3 regions of the Pararhizobium sp. DWP3-4 genome follow, and region 2 is predicted to be linked to each of the others. Evidence: predicted binding sites of a transcription regulator. Region 2 holds the regulator's gene; each other region holds the start of a gene.
The links. Region 2 encodes LexA, which represses DNA repair genes until DNA is damaged. Its sites were predicted from a motif close to TGTTCNNNNTGTGTTCNG; they were not measured.
Positions count from the first base shown of each region.

Region 1: ACP7E6_RS19595 (ImuA family protein) is a predicted target of LexA. The motif match lies at 2,823-2,840, and genes of this name have one in related genera.
Region 3: dinB (DNA polymerase IV) is a predicted target of LexA. The motif match lies at 2,535-2,552, and genes of this name have one in related genera.

Region 1 covers NZ_JAFCXF010000007.1:241,850-247,363, forward strand. Annotated here, with positions in the region: gene ACP7E6_RS19585 (error-prone DNA polymerase) at 1-390, opposite strand, end outside; gene ACP7E6_RS19590 (DUF6504 family protein) at 387-1,811, opposite strand; gene ACP7E6_RS19595 (ImuA family protein) at 1,852-2,802, opposite strand; gene ACP7E6_RS19600 (metallopeptidase family protein) at 2,973-3,407, shown strand; gene ACP7E6_RS19605 (DUF1737 domain-containing protein) at 3,446-3,652, opposite strand; gene ACP7E6_RS19610 (HpcH/HpaI aldolase/citrate lyase family protein) at 3,649-4,590, opposite strand; gene ACP7E6_RS19615 (hypothetical protein) at 4,752-4,991, shown strand; gene leuD (3-isopropylmalate dehydratase small subunit) at 5,109-5,514, shown strand, end outside.
Region 2 covers NZ_JAFCXF010000001.1:1,049,296-1,054,809, forward strand. Annotated here, with positions in the region: gene ACP7E6_RS04975 (APH(3'') family aminoglycoside O-phosphotransferase) at 4-792, opposite strand; tRNA gene ACP7E6_RS04980 (tRNA-Asn) at 1,174-1,248, opposite strand; gene ACP7E6_RS04985 (hypothetical protein) at 1,468-1,746, shown strand; gene lexA (transcriptional repressor LexA) at 2,281-2,991, shown strand; tRNA gene ACP7E6_RS04995 (tRNA-Cys) at 3,507-3,580, shown strand; gene ACP7E6_RS05000 (hypothetical protein) at 3,808-4,026, opposite strand; gene ACP7E6_RS05005 (LysE family translocator) at 4,482-5,099, shown strand; gene ACP7E6_RS05010 (response regulator) at 5,146-5,514, opposite strand, start outside.
Region 3 covers NZ_JAFCXF010000010.1:157,722-163,235, reverse strand. Annotated here, with positions in the region: gene ACP7E6_RS23400 (hypothetical protein) at 1-295, shown strand, start outside; partial or broken gene ACP7E6_RS23395 (transposase) at 355-591, opposite strand; gene ACP7E6_RS23390 (exonuclease domain-containing protein) at 630-1,415, opposite strand; gene dinB (DNA polymerase IV) at 1,419-2,507, opposite strand; gene ACP7E6_RS23380 (hypothetical protein) at 2,667-2,975, shown strand; gene ligD (DNA ligase D) at 3,036-5,514, shown strand, end outside.

The sequences.
Region 1 (5,514 bases), on a different contig from region 2:
GCCTTCCAGAACGATCAGCTGAAGCTCGTCCTGCCATTCGAGCAGATCGGACAGGAACAGCGTGCAGGTTCCTTTTTTAGACCGAAGGTTTCCCGCGCTGAGCATGCGGCACAGATGCGCCCAGCCCCGCCGATTGCGCGGATAGGCGAGAATATCCGGTGTGCCATCGGCAAAAACCAGGCGGGCACCAGGTTGAAACGCATAGTTCTCGATCTTTGCCTTGGCATGGGCGCGAACCACGCCGGCCACCGTATTGCGATCCGCGATCCCGAGACCCGCCAGCCCGATTTTCCGGGCCGTGACCACCATGATCTCGGCCGGAGTAGACCCTTCCAGAAAGGAAAAGTTGGTTCTGGCGCCAAGCTCATAAAAGACCGGTGCGGCGCTCATGCGAAAATCCCATGCAGGAACCATTGCGGGGGCGCGACGGTCTGGCCGTAGAGGCCATCGCGAAACAGCCAGAAGCGCCGTCCATCCGAATCCTCGATCCGGAAATAATCCCGCGTCAGCGCATCTTCTCCGTCGATCCACCATTCGCCGGCGATCCGCTCCGGACCTTCGGCCCGGGCTACCTGATAGGTGATCTTGCGCCACTTGAAGCTTGCCGGCGCGCCTTCCGGCAATTCGGTCGCGATCGCGTCCACCCGTTCCGGATGACGGAAAAGCCGCAAGGGGCGAACGGAGGGCAGGGCGGCGGCGGGCATATCAAGCCTCTGCTGCGCAGAGAGCCCGGCGATATCGGCAATCGGAGAAAAGCCCGCCGCCCTTTCGGGCACATGGCTTTCCTGCAGCACCAGCACGGACAGGCTCTCCGGCCCGAAGCGCGCCATGACCCGATCGGCAAAGGCCGACAGGGAGCGGGTCTGATCCGATCTCCCGGAAAAATCTTCCTGGATGGCAACATAGCGTTCCGTCTTCAGCACGCAGAGACGAAGGATTTCGAAACCGTAGCCGGCATCGAGATCGTCGTGAATGGCCTGAAGACGCTCGCGGTACAGCGCGGCGATGCGCTCGGGATCTTTCGATGCAGCCGACGTAGCGGCCCGAATGCGGAAGACCTTGCCATCCACACGGAAGAGCACGAGTTCGAACAGGCGGCCCCCTTCCTCGCGTTCTTCCAAGCTCTGCCGCAGGCTCTTGGCAAGCTGCAATGTCAGGCCGAGAATATCGTCCTCATCCTGAATGGGAGAGGCAAGGCGCCGCTCCGCCGACAGGCTGGCCACCGGAAGGCGTGGAGAAAGCGGCTCGTCTTCGAATCCAAGAGCCTGATCGAGGCGTAGAAGCACCGACGGGCCGAACCGGCGGGCTAAAGGCGCCCGCGGCAGAGGAATGAGATCGCCGACCGTTTTCAGACCGACGCGCGCCAGCGTCTCGATCGTTTCTAGGGGAAGCCTGAGTGCCGCAAGGGGCAGGCAAGACAGGACGTCTTCGGCATCCTGAGGCCCGGCAATTTCCCCCGGCCGGTAGCGCGCCATCGCCCAGGAAAGGCCCGCTGAAGAGGAAATTGCACCACGTGCCTCGATGCCCAGGCGAAAAAGCCGGGAGAGGATGTCGGTCAGAAGCGATTGTTCGCTGCCATGCAGATGGACGCAACCGCTGATGTCCAGATAGAGCCCGTTCGCTCCATCCATCGCCACAAGCGGCGTATAGCGGTCGCACCAGTCGGCAAGCGATGTCAACAGACCCTTGTCGGCAGCAGGATCGGCTGGAATGATCTCGATGCCTGGAAGCATGGCGCGCGCCTCCGCCAGACCCTGTCCGCGTTTCAACCCGGCCTTTTCACCGCAGATATCAAGGGCTGCAATGCGCATGGCATTCTGGATACGGTCGACAAAAACCAGCGGCGGAAAATCAGGACGCTTTCTGGAAAGCCATGACACGCCCCATTTCATCCGCGCCACCCGGTCCGCCGGCAGATGCGGGAAGTTCAGCGACAGAATGCGCTGGCTGGCGTTTTGCAGCAGAAGCGGCTGTCTCTGGGACGAGATCTCGGAAACGGCGGGCATGGGAACTCCATTCCATCAAAAGCTCAAGAGGTGCAAAGGCCCTGCTTTTCTCAACGGCGACCCGGAAGACCGGATTGCCGATGCTGCCGGCCAGCATCGATCCATCCGGAAGCGGCCGCCCAGCGGCGGGGGCAGGGGCAACACGGAACCGGAAGATGGCACTGCTCGCCTCTTCCTCACCCGCCTGCCGCAGAAGAAAAATCGGCACTTTGCCTGTTCGCGCTCGCATATGCAGGCGGCGGCTTTCGTTCAGGCCGAACTGGGCCGGGTTTCCCCGGATTTCCAGAATGATAGCCGTAAAGACCGGGACCGAGAGCGCCGCTTCAGCAATCCAGAGCGCATCGGCGACAGTTCGGGGGCTGCTGAAGATGCAACGGCCAGTATCCAGCCCATAGGCCTGCAGCCCACGGCCATAGGGAGGACCGGCTTCAGACGCAGTCATTCCCTGACCGATCCAAAGAACGGGCGAGACTGCCTGTCCGCGATCTTGGCAAAGCACCGCCAATGCGAGAACAAAACCCATCGCAGCACCTGCATCCCGGGTTTCCGCGGTACGGATTTCTGTGAGCCCGCCAAGCGGCAAACCGCCTTGGAGGATATCGTCGAGTGCGGCGATACCGAGGGGAAGAACCTGCCTGGAAACGCCTGCATCCTCGTTGCCGATCTTCTGCTCGAAGCCCGCCGGAGCGCCCTTCCTGGCCGCTTTCAGGAGCCCGGGGACGTTTTCATTTTCCAGCCTTGCGATCTCTTCGCGGAGCGCAGAAAGACGCTCGCGCGTCATGGGCGTCTGCACCATGACGTCACTCCAATTCAAATTGTTCCTGTTATGTTCTTATAGATTCCAGAGCTTCAAAGAAGAGTCAACGGGATTCTCTAAGAATTTATTCCTTGACAGGGTCCAACCAAATTCAACCCTCGAAAAACGCTGGGGAAATGGCTATATCAGGGGGCAAGCAAGGAGTGCCCATGGCCCGCATAGACCAGAGCGACGATTGGCGGGAACGCCACGCGCCGACAATCAGCACATTCGAATCCCTGGCACTGGAGGCTTACAGCCACCTGCCGGACGAATTCCGGGCGCTGGCGACCGATCTGACCATCGAGATCGACGATTTTCCGGATGAGGACGTTTTCGAGGACATGGCGCTGGAAACGCCGTTTGATCTGCTCGGACTGTTCGAGGGACGCGGCATCGGCGAGCGTTTCACCATGGAAACCGGCGAGATGCCGAACCGGATCATTCTCTACCGCCGGCCGATTCTCGATTATTGGGCTGAGAACGAGGAGACGCTGGGCGACATCATCACCCATGTGCTGATCCACGAGATCGGCCATCATTTCGGCCTGTCGGACGACGACATGGAGCGGATCGAGGAAAGCGTCGAGCATGTGGGCGGCTGAGACGGATTTAACCGTCCCAGCCATTCAGTCCATCGGGGTCAGTGTTCGGAGAGCTTGGTGTCGGAGGTGTATTCCTTGCCTTCGACATCCTTGACGACAGCCTGGCCGCACATCATTGCCCGCGTTTCCTGGTTCCAGGCATAGGTCGGCGAACCGTAGAGGTCCCAGCCCTTGTTGAGAGCGGCCGTGACCTTGTGGCAGAAGGTGGCGTCGTCGATGGCAGTCAGCAGGCGATAAAGTTTCAAGGGTTTTTTCCTTTTTGGTTGATGGTATCGGCCTTGGCGGCGAGCCGCAGAGCTTGATCGAGGTGGAGACGCTCGACCATCTGGCCGTTGAGATTGATGACGGCTTTATCGGCATTTTCCGGCAGCGCAAAGGCATCGATGATCGACCGGGCGTCAGCAAGGGCGGCGTCGGCGACACCGAAGGCGCCGTTGGCCGGGCCGATCTGGGCCGGGTGGATCAGCATTTTGCCATCGAAGCCCATGTCGCGGCCCTCAGCGCATTCCGCCGCGAAACCCGCATCATCCCGGAAATCGTTGAAGACGGCGTCGATGATATCGAGGCCGCAGCTGCGGGCGGCGAGCAGGATCTGCATCAGCCAGGCAATCAGATAGGTGCGGCCGGGCAGGGCGGCCACGCCGGTATCCTTGCGCAGATCGTTCAGCCCCGGCACGAAACAATCAAGCCTGCCGCCGGAGGTTCTTCCGGTTTCGGCAATCGCCGCCGCATTGAGCACGCCGCGCGGGGTTTCGATCATCGCCCAGAGACGTACGTTGTCCGGGGCATCGTTTTCCGAAAGGAAATCAACGACCGCCTGGATATCCTGCGGGCTTTCGACCTTCGGCAAAAGGATGGCATCGGGCGACAGCGTCAGGGCGAAGGCCAGATCTTTCTCGCCGAACGGTGTCTTCAGATCGTTGATGCGGATGATCACTTCGATATCGCTGCGGCGCTGCCGCTGCAGATGATCGGCCAGCGTCTGGCGGGCGGCAACCTTGTTGTCGACGGAGACTGCATCTTCGAGATCGTAGATCACCGCATCGCAGGCAAGACTGGCGATCTTGGCAAGGGCGCGGGCATTGTCGGCGGGTACGCACAGAACCGAGCGGCGCAGACGGGCCGGGTGGCGGTCGCCAGAGGACGATGCCGAAAAGGGTGCGGAGGTTTCGGACGGCATCATGCTCTACTCTCTGATGCAGGCGAGTTCAGGGGTGCAGGCGAGTTCATGCGGCTTTTGTGCCCGGCTTTCGCCATTTTCGCAAGGCAGACCTGTGATACGGAAGTAGGTCTTGCAACGCGGCGCGGGCGAACCCACATCTCAGGCAACGAAAGGTGACGACAATGCAAAGCATACGCTCTCTCCTCCTGACAATCGCAGGCATCGCTTTCACGCTGATGGCCTTCGTGTTTACCGCCTCGCTCGGCCTTGCCCTGATCGGCATCGCCTCGGTGGTGATGATCAGCATGACGATTGCCGCGCGGCTTGCGCCCAAGCCGGTGCGCGCCACCGTCAACCGCAACCGCCAGCAGCGCGAACCGCGCATCTGGAACGACGGCCGCGGCACGATCATCGATCTCTGAGGCCGGTTTGCGGGCTTTCCCGCAGCGCGCAACAAGATTCTCCTTCATTTCGGCGTGAAATTGCTCTACACGCTGGGCGGAAATTCTTCCGCCCCGTTGAAATCGAAGGCCATTGCCATGGACAAGTTCGTCAAGCTCACCGGCGTTGCCGCGCCGCTCCCCGTCGTCAATATCGACACGGACATGATCATTCCGAAGGATTACCTGAAGACGATCAAGCGCACCGGTCTCGGCATCGGGCTTTTCGCCGAAGCGCGCTATCATGAAGACGGCACGGTCAACGAGGATTTCGTTCTCAACAAGCCCGCCTACCAGAATGCCAATATCCTGGTTGCCGGCGACAATTTCGGCTGTGGCTCGTCGCGCGAGCATGCCCCGTGGGCGCTGCTCGACTTCGGCATCCGCTGCGTCATTTCGACCTCGTTTGCCGACATCTTCTACAATAACTGTTTCAAGAACGGCATCCTGCCGGTCGTGGTTTCGCCGGAAGACCTGGAAAAGCTGATGGATGACGCCTCGCGCG
Region 2 (5,514 bases):
AGCCTAGCCCCAGGTGAGCGGGTCGAGACGCAGATAGAAATCGAGCCGCGCTTTGTCCGCAGTCGCGATCGCGTGTATGTCGAACAGACGAGTTTGCGCAGTCCGCACTTCTTCAGCGATGCGCCATGTCTCGCGGGTATTGCCGACAAGCAATGCAAAGTCGACGTAGCGATCCGCCGCGCCCAACCGTCCGAGATCGATCAATCCGGTGCAGCGAAGCGTTTCCGGATCGATCATGAAGTTCGGCATGCAGGCATCACCATGGCAAACGACACGGTCAAGGCTTTCCTGCGCCAACCGCTCGGACAATTCTGCCCTTACCCGGTCAAGCAGGGTCTGCGGCGGTGTGTTGTGATCATCCGGATCGAGAAAATCCGGATTGACGCCGCCACGTCCAACCACGTCGGCCGCCCGGTCGAACATGGTTTGGAGGCTGCGTTCAAACGGGCAATCGTTTACCGGAATGGCATGCAGATCGCGTACCATTGCCGCAATAGAAGGCCATGCCCGGATCAGCTCCGTCGCTTCGAGCTGATCTGCCGGAATGCCAGGTACCGCACTTGTCACAAGGCATGCGACACCGTCCGACACCTGCCAATCGAGAACTGTTGGAGATCCGATCCTGAAGGGGGACAGCCATGCAGTCCGCCGCCGCTCGGCATCCAGCAGCGCCACGCCGCTGCCGGTAGACACTTTGGCGTAAGCGCTGCCATCGATACGCCGAAACAGCGCATCTCCCGATTCGCCGTGACGATAGGCAGTCCACTGGCTTCCCAGAGAAAATCCTGGCAACCGGGCCGTACCGGATCGAAAGTCAGTCACGTATCATCCCCCACGGCCTGTTTAGCGAAGGCGAATTGCGCCCCCGCACCACATAGATTTTGGCAACCGCAATTTCACCGTCACTGAACAGAAAGCCGGGTTTTTGCGCGGTTTCTTTTTGCTGACAAAGGTCGAAGGGCGCGGGGACTTCTGCCAAACCGGTGCATTCGTGAAGCTGAGATTCGACACAACACCGCGACCTTTGCATTGCTGTTGATGATCGAAGGGCTAGGTGCCCCGCTGGTGGCGATGACCGATGATACCGCAAACTACCATGCCACGCCGGTTACCGGCCGACCCATTCGCCTCGAATCAAAAAGGCCTTGCTTTTTCAGCAAGGCCTTTGAAAACTGGCTCCCCGGGCCGGATTCGAACCGGCGACCTGTCGATTAACAGTCGAATGCTCTACCGCTGAGCTACCAGGGATCATCTGCGGCGGTATGTCCTGCAGAAGTGAGGCTGCTAATACAAATGCTTTTCCGATTTGCCAAGCGGTTTTTCAAAAAAAACGCACAATCTTGTCAGACTGTGGAGAACTTCCCATCTGTGGGAGGCAGCGCATTCCGGCTGCCTGCGAGCCAAACCCTTGGCATTGCGGGACTGTAGCATAACGGGCACGCGCTTTACGCTTGATAGGTGGAATATATGGCAGAACCGCAAAAAACGAAAAAATTCGGCATCGACGCGCGAACGCATGAACTGGTCATTGGTTCATGGCGGATGCGGCTGCCGCAATCGCGTCTATTGCGCATCACCATCGGCGGCACGTTGATTTTTGGCGGCATCCTCGGGTTTCTGCCGGTCCTCGGATTCTGGATGGTGCCGCTGGGGTTCCTTGTCCTGTCGCATGATCTCGCCTTCGTCAGGCGCCGGCGACGCAGGCTATCGGTGTGGTGGGCGCGAAAATGGCAAGCGTCCAATTAGAACACCGTAACAGCTGCTGTTTCAGGACATCATGCTAGGGGGTGTCGATCGTTCCTTGATTGGGCCGCGTCGCCACACCGGCTGCCGGGGCATTCTCCTGGACTCGGGGTCGCGGCATTAACCTCTGTGCTCTTGCTAAACATTCCCGCACCTCAAAGCCAGCAACACCAGCCGCCCAAGAAATCCTGACATGCCTTTTGGCATTTAGCTGTGCGGTTCGGTTTGTCTTTTCCGGCGAAAACGACATTGCCACGCTCATCGACATGCCGTGCCATTACATCCATCAGTCTTTTTTGGAGCCACGGTCCTTACAAACGAACCGCTCCAGGTTGTGCAGAGGTTCTGTAATACGGCCCACTTCTGCGCGAGCGGGAATACTCCGGTGAAAACAGTAGGATGAAAGGACCCGATCCGATCGTTTGTGTCGCCATGTGCCCTTTGAAAACATTCGATGATTTTTAAGCACTTGCGGAACACATATGGAACAGATAATGTTCGTTCTTGATTTGTTTCTCGATTCTGGAGTGATCGTTCATGCTGACCCGCAAGCAACAGGAACTGCTTCTGTTCATTCACGAAAGAATGAAAGAGTCGGGTGTGCCTCCATCGTTCGATGAAATGAAGGATGCGCTGGATCTGGCCTCAAAATCCGGCATTCACCGGCTGATCACAGCGCTTGAGGAGAGGGGGTTTATCCGCCGCCTTCCCAACCGTGCGCGTGCACTGGAGGTGATCAAGTTGCCGGAGGCCTATTCGATGAGCCTCCAACCCAAGCGGGGCTTTTCACCGAGCATCATTCAGGGCAGTCTTGGCGTGCAACCGGCCCCTGCAGCTCCCGCCAAAGCCGCCGCAAACAGCGATACGGTCTCGATACCGGTGATGGGCAGGATTGCCGCCGGTGTGCCGATCTCGGCGATCCAGAACAACACGCATGATATTTCCGTGCCCCTCGAGATGGTCGGCGCAGGCGAGCATTATGCACTTGAAGTACGCGGCGATTCGATGATCGAGGCAGGTATTCTGGATGGCGACACGGTCATCATCCGCAACACGAACAGCGCCAGCCCGGGCGAAATCGTCGTCGCTTTGGTTGATGACGAGGAAGCGACGCTGAAGCGTTTTCGACGGAAAGGGGCGTCGATCGCACTGGAGGCCGCCAACCCTGCCTACGAAACCCGCATCTTCGGGCCTGACCGGGTCAAGATACAGGGGAAACTTGTCGGACTGATCCGCCGTTACCATTGAACGGACCACGTCTTCTGCCCGCATGATCAGGTGATAACCGAGCGATGCGCACTGCAACGCAAAAAAACTCGAATGACGATGGAAAACGGCCGCAGAGCTCGGAGCGACAAGGCGTTGGCGATGCGTTGGATTTGAGATCACGTCTTCTCAGCGCTGCTTTCAAACTTGGTACTTGGCAGGACTTGGTTTCAGCCAAGTCAACCAGCGGCGGGGCCGCTCCATCATTCAACACGGCGGAGATGGCGCCTGACTATGGGGCGACTTTCGAAACCCGCCTTCCATTCCCTTCGGTAATGCACCAATCGATCAGGGCAGGGGCGTTGCGAATTTTCATCGGCTGCTGTGATCTCGTTCCGGTTTGTCGGAGGCCAACTTAAGCGTCGCCTCAGGGTTGTGACGACAGATCGGAAATATCATTTCGGAACTGGCCAAGAGCGTTTTTGAGAAATATCCTCTTGCGATTTGTCTAGGATCATTCTAAACCGCCGCCACAGTTCGACTATTTGAACTCGTGAGGCCTCGTGGCGGAGTGGTGACGCAGAGGACTGCAAATCCTTGCACCCCGGTTCAATTCCGGGCGAGGCCTCCAAATTTCCCACAGATGTCAGTCTCAGGCGGAAACGAGCAACGGCGTTGCCGTTTCGACCAAGGTCGATTACGGCGCGAGCAAATCCTTCCACGCGATTTTTTCAGGCAGAACCTCTGGACCGTTGTTTTAATCCGGCACTCTTGATCAGGAAGAGACAAGCAGTCGGCAACAATGGATGGGCGTTCCGCGTCCACCGTTGCGGTCGGGATATCACGGACCGGGGCTAATCAATGATAATAGAAGCAGGCGCAATCGGCCTTGCTGTCATCCGGTTTCGTCCAGACGCGTACCGCCAGTTTTTTGGCTGCACCTGTTTCGTCCAGCCGAAGTCCGAGCAGTGACACGGCCGCAAGCTTCGGGTTGACCGCATCGATCTCGATGGTGGATCCGACCTGATGGACGCCCTGCTTCGGGGTCCAAGTGAAAAACTGCACGCTGTAATGCATTGCATTCTCCTTCGCCGGCTTGCAGCACATACGTTCAAGTGGGGAACAGACGCTGCAACACGCTGGTCACGGGCGCTCCACTGCTGAATGCGTACTCAATGCGTAGGAGTGACGATAACATAATTTGGCAGCCGGGGAAACAATCTCGCCATAATATGCACCGAACGATCACTGCTCATCATCCATCCGCACGGCATGCATCGCCTGTGAAATGCGCATGACGCATTTTGATGCTGCGGCCCCCAATGATCACCAGCAATGGCGGTAACCCGCCGTTAACGCTGGTGGCAGTTCGACTGCCTGTTCATGCCGAAATACGGCACCTGCCGTATGTCTCTTGCACCCCTCCTGCGTGCATTTCTCCCGGCGTCGATGACAGAATCGCGGCTTGACCGGGATGGCTTCATCAACGCCGTTCTGAACAAGGGGCGGCGCTACCGGTTGGAGGAGCCGCTATGTTGCCACTGGAACAGTTGATGCCGTTCGCCTTTGCGACTCTGATTTTCGCTTGCATGCCAGGCCCTGCCATTCTCTACATGACGGCACAGACACTGGCGCACGGGCCGCGGGCCGGATTGATGGCGGCCTTCGGTATTCATCTGGGCTGCTACGTTCATATCGTCGCGACAGCATTGGGTTTGGCGGCGATTCTCGACCAAGCGCCCGCCGTTTACAATGTCATCAAATTCGCCGGCGCCGCCTATCTCGTGTGGTTGGGTGTCACCATGTTTCTTGGCCGCCGGCGGGACGGCGAAAAAATTGCCAACGCAGCGCCCGGCGTTCTGCGTGACAGTATCGTCGTCGAGGTCCTCAATCCCAAGACCGCGCTGTTTTTTCTGACCTTCCTGCCGCAATTCATCGACCCGGCACCCGGCACACCTGTGTGGCTGCAGTTTCTCATCCTTGGTCTGATCGTCAATCTGGCCTTGTCCATCGCTGACCTGGTCGCCGTCGGCATTGCATCCTTTGCCCTTGGACGGGTCGGCACAGGCGGTTCAAGCTGGCTCGTTCCAAAAGCGTGCGGATCGATTTTAATCGGCTTGGGCATCGCCCTGGCGCATAAGGGCGCCTGATCGAACCGGCACCGGACCTGGACCTGGACGGCATGGCTGCGACCTTCTAACCTGCCGCCAACCCTAGGCGAATAGCATACGCCGTCAGTTCTGCGCCGCTGTGCAGGTCCAGTTTTCGCATCAGGTTTTCACGATGTTTGCGGGCTGTGAGTGGGCTGATGCCGAGACGTTCGGCGATGTCGCGTGTGGTTACGCCATGCGGGATGAGCGCCAGCATCTGCTGTTCACGCCGGGTCAGTTCGGCGGGAAATCCGATAGCGGTCCCTTGCCCGGGCGGTACGGCTGGCCTGTTCTTTTGGTCTACAGCAAAACGAACCTCTTCGGCGACATAGGGTTCATCGTGCCGCATGGCCTCGATCGCCGCCATCAACTCGCTCGCGTCACCGCTTTTCGTCAAATATCCGTCAGCACCCGC
Region 3 (5,514 bases), on a different contig from region 2:
TGGCGTGATCGATGACTGGGCGGGAACATCCACCCCCGGAGAGCCGCCGTGGATGAAAGCCCAACGCACGGGGGTTATCAAGTGCATTAGAGAGCGGGGAATCAGCGCCACCATGCTCGTGGACCTTGTGAATACCCATTACAAAAACTACACGGCCGATTGGCGCGTTCCCCCAGCAATTGTCGTGAAAGATGTTTTGATGGCCACATGTCTGGCTGACGTTAACATCGAGCGGGAGAAAGCCGGGTTCAGCCCATGGGAGCGAAAGAACGCCCAGATTTCCCGCGATAACTGACCGCGTAGGCATTTGAACTTAGGGTGGGGGGCTTGTAATAGGCCCGAAGCCGAATTGACTTGCAGCCAACACCACTTCACCACACGGGTCATCATCGACTGGGCGGCCTCGTACAGCAGCGTTCGCATCATCGCATCTCCGCGGTGAGAAACATGGCCAACTCGGCTGACTTCACCTGATTGATTAAGTACGGGTGTGAGCCCAAGCACGGCTCCGACCGATCGCGAATGGCGGAATCGACTGGGAATATCGACTGTCGGGACATAGGCGAGCGAGACGATAGGTCCGACACCAGGCGAAAGATTATGTGGCAGTATCCGAAGCATTGGTCACATCACAGAAGTGTCCGTTGCACTGGTTCGCTGAGCTGAGGCTGGTCAGGGTCTCCACGCCGCGTCAGTTCGGTTTGTGCGCTAAACCAGATTTCGACATCCCGATCATGAATGAATTCTCGCAGCGTCGTATCGCTCAGGCGATCCCAACCCTTGCCGCGATCCGGACCGGATGGAACGCGGGGCAAAAGGCCGGGCTCATTGCTCCACGCCAAAAGGTTTTCTAGCGATTCTCTGTTGAGAAGATCCCGCAGATGATGGGCCGTGACATAGGCGTCCGGCATTGCGCGGTGAGCGGGCAATCCAGTCTCGTGGTTCAGACCTTGTGGCATGCGTTGGTAGCGAAGCATCTGGTTGGAGAAGCGCGGAAGTTCCGGCCATACACGCATCGCACATTTCCAGGTGCAGATCCAAGGAGTGCCTCCGGTAAAGCGCGGGGTGCAGTACCGCTGCTCGAAGGATGCACGGTGGGCCGCCAACGCATCGATGCGCCCTGCCGGACGAAGAATGCGGGAGGCAACCTGTTTCCAGTAGGGTGCGTCCGCCACGTCTGCGTCTAGAATATGATGCACCGCCATCGTGTCCGGCGAGATCAATCGCCCGGGATTGATGAGCAGCGCGCCGCGCTCATCTGTTACCTGCCAACCGCCGTCCTCATCGGCGATGACGTCCTGCCATCCGATCTCGCAGACGTCGTTCGGTCCATTACCACCGGTCTCCAGATCGATGACGCGAACTCTTGCGTTAGAAAATTCGGCGATGCCTACCTGCCTTTCAAAACCGGGCACTGCTCAGAAATCGAGACCGAGCTGCGGTGATCTCTCGGCCACGGCAATTTCGTTGTTGGTCAGCGAGGAAAGAGTGACCCCAAGCAGTCGAACCGATCGCTTGAACGGAAAAACAGTCGCCAGCAGGCCAGACGCGGCTTCGAGAAGCTCGTGCATCCCTGCAAAGGGTAACGCGACCGACCGGCTTCGCGTTGCCTGGGTGAAATCGGAATATTTGATCTTCACGGTCACGGTCTTGCCCGCGATGCGGTTCGTATCGCAGTAGCGCCAGACTTTCTCTGCAAGCGCCGCTAACTCGGCCTTGGCCAGATCGAGGTTGTTGATGTCTTGGGCGAACGTGTCCTCGGCACCTACGGATTTTCGGATCCGATCCGAGCGGACCTGGCGTTGGTCGACACCGCGGGCAATGCCGTAAAAATAGGGACCCGACTTGCCGAAGTGCTCGGTGAGGAACTGCAGCGACTTATTCTTGAGATCGGCGCCGGTCTCGATCCCGTATTTCCTCATGCGTTCGGTTGTAGCCGGACCTACCCCATGAAATTTTTTGACCGGCAGGGACTCCACAAAGCCCGGTCCGTTCTTCGGGGTAATTACTGCCTGGCCATTGGGCTTGTTGAGATCGCTCGCCATCTTGGCGAGGAACTTGTTGTAGGAAATCCCGGCAGACGCATTCAGTCCGGTCGCCTGCCTGATCTTTGCGCGGATCTCCAGCGCAATCTCGGTGGCAATTTCCATGCCTTTCAGATTTTCAGTCACATCGAGATAGGCTTCGTCAAGCGAGAGAGGCTCGATCAACGGCGTGTATTCTGCAAAAATCCCGCGGATCTGTTGGGAGACGGCTTTGTATACATCAAAGCGTGGGGACACAAAGATAAGGTCGGGGCATTTGCGCTTGGCAGTGATCGACGGCATTGCCGAATGGACACCGAATACCCGCGCCTCATAACTGGCTGCGGCCACCACGCCACGAGCAGCCGACCCGCCTACTGCAAGCGGTTTCCCACGCAAATCGGGGTTATCCCGCTGTTCGACTGACGCGTAAAAAGCATCCATGTCGACGTGGATAATTTTTCGCACTGTGGTCTGCATCATTGCACTCATGGGTCAATCAATCGGTATGGAAACAAAAAGGGAACATAGCAGTTTTCGCAGAAGAATCCAACATTAATGCTGTTTGGACGCACGGACCGCGCAACCACCAGGGTGTTTGCGGCGTTTGTTGCCATAACGCTAGAAACAGGAGATAGGCACATGGCAGACGACAGCACCACGACAATCCGGGCGATTTTCGAGACGCGAGCAGCCGCCGACCTTGCCGTGGAACACTTGGTTCAGCAGCACGGCATCTCTAGACCGGATATTTTCATCCAGTCCGCGACGGACGAAAATACATCCGGTTCAAAGCCGTCGGGTGGTGATGTTTCCCATGAGGGCGGCGATCGCGACGACGCTGCACTTGAGGGGGAGATTGAGGTCTCAGCCGACATCTCAGCCAGCCAGATCGCTGCTGTCCAACGCAGCTTAGGTGAAGCTGGCGCGATCCGCGTCTCTGGTCGATGAGCATGTTCGCAGCCGGCACTGTTTCGGCTTCGAACTCGTATGCGTAGAGGACAATCACCAATGGCCGACAGCCTTTCGACTTACCGCGCCAAGCGCGACTTCAAGAAGACGGAGGAGCCGAGCGGCGAAGCCAAGGTCAACGCCTCGAGCCGCCGGCGGTTCGTTATCCAGAAGCATGATGCCACGCGCCTGCACTACGACTTGCGGCTTGAGCTTGATGGCGTTTTCAAATCCTGGGCCGTAACCAGAGGGCCCTCGCTCGATCCGCACGACAAGCGATTGGCCGTCGAGGTCGAAGACCATCCGCTCGACTACGGCGACTTCGAGGGCACTATTCCGAAAGGTCAATATGGCGGTGGTACTGTCATGCTGTGGGATCGCGGCTACTGGGAGCCGGTGGGTAACAAAACGCCAGAAGAAGCGTTGGCCAAAGGCGATTTCAAGTTTACCTTGGAGGGCGACCGCCTGCATGGCAGCTTCGTCCTGGTGCGCATGCGCCATGACCGCGACGGTGGCAAGCGCACCAACTGGCTTCTGATCAAACATCGCGATGAAGCAGCCGTAGAAGAGAGTGGCGCAGCAATCCTCGACGACAACGAAACTTCGGTCGCATCGGGCCGGACGATGGAAGCCATCGCTGCAGGCAAGGGGAGAAAACCGAAGCCGTTCATGCTCGAGGGTGGGGCCGTGGAAGCCGACGCTGTCTGGGACAGCAATCACGGCCTTGCGGCTGAAGAGCGCGAAACTGGTACAAAGTCCACACTGAAGACTAAGGCGACGAGGAAAAAGCCGACCATTTCGCGCAGTAAGAAATTCGCCATGCCCGACTTCGTTGCGCCACAGCTGTGCGACAACCTCGCGCGTCCACCATCGACCAGCGGCTGGATCCATGAAATCAAGTTCGACGGCTACCGCATTCAGATGCGCATCCAAGGCGGTGAGGTTACGCTCAAAACCCGCAAAGGCTTGGACTGGACGGCGAAATGGTCTGCCATCGCCAAGGCTGCCTTGGCACTCCCCGAGTGCATCATCGACGGCGAAATCTGCGCCCTCGATGAACGGGGCGCACCCGACTTTGCCGCGTTGCAGGCAGCACTGTCGGAGGGAAAAACCGAGGATCTGGTGTATTTCGCATTCGATTTGCTGTTCGTTGGAGAGGAAGACCTGCGGGATTTACCTCTGGCTGAGCGCAAGGACCGTCTGGCAGCACTGTTAGTCGATGCCGGGGAGGACCCGCGTCTGCGCTTCGTCGAGCATTTCGAGACGGGTGGCGACGCTGTGCTGAAATCAGCCTGCCGCCTATCGCTCGAGGGCATTGTCTCCAAGCAGGCTGACGCACCCTACCGGTCGGGCCGGACCGACACCTGGGCAAAGTCGAAATGCCGCGCCGGCCATGAAGTGGTGATCGGTGCCTATGCAAAGACCAACGGCAAATTCCGCTCGCTGCTTGTTGGCGTCAATCGCGGCGAGCATTTCGTCTACGTCGGGCGGGTCGGCACGGGATACGGTGCCAAAACCGTCAAAACGTTGCTACCTAAGCTCCAGGAGATGGAAACTGCCAAATCGCCGTTCACTGGGCTCGGCGCACCGAAGAAGACCGCGGATATCGTCTGGCTGAGGCCGGAGCTTGTGGCTGAAATTGAGTTCGCCGGCTGGACCGCCGATGGCCAGGTCCGACAAGGCGCGTTCAAAGGCTTGCGGGAGGACAAGCCGGCGGCGGAGGTCGAAGCTGATGAGCCTGCGTCTCCTTCACAAGCTGACGTGCCCAATCCGGAGACTGACAAGCCACCGGCCAAGCGGTTCCGCAAGGGCGCAAAAGAAGAGGTCATGGGGGTGATGATCTCTAGCCCGGAGAAGGTGCTTTGGCCTGACGCCGGTGACGGAGAACCGGTCACAAAAGTCGATCTAGCGCGCTACCATGAAGCCGTCGGATCCTGGCTGATCGACCATATCAAAGGCCGTCCGTGCTCGATTATTCGAACCCCCGATGGCATCAGCGGTGAGCAGTTTTTTCAGCGCCATGCCATGCCGGGCACCTCGAACCTGCTGGAGCTCGTGACAGTCTTCGGCGACAAAAAACCCTATCTTCAGATCGACCGGGTCGAAGGCCTTGCTGCCATTGCCCAGATCGGCGGGATCGAACTGCATCCCTGGAATTGCGAACCGGGCCAGCCGGAAGTGCCGGGCCGTCTGGTCTTTGACCTTGATCCCGGCCCCGATGTGGCATTTGATACGGTCGTCGAAGCCGCACGCGAAATCCGCGATAGGCTGGAAGAACTTGGCCTTGTCAGTTTCTGCAAGACGACGGGTGGCAAGGGCCTGCACGTGGTCACCCCGCTCACTGTACCCAAAGGCAAGAAGCTCAGCTGGGATGAGGCCAAGGGCTTTGCGCATGATGTCTGTCAGGAGATGGCACGCGATAACCCAGACCTCTATCTGATCAAGATGGCGAAGGCCCAGCGCGAGGGGCGGATCTTTCTCGACTATTTGCGCAATGACCGGATGGCGACAGCTGTGGCACCGTTATCGCCGCGGGCAC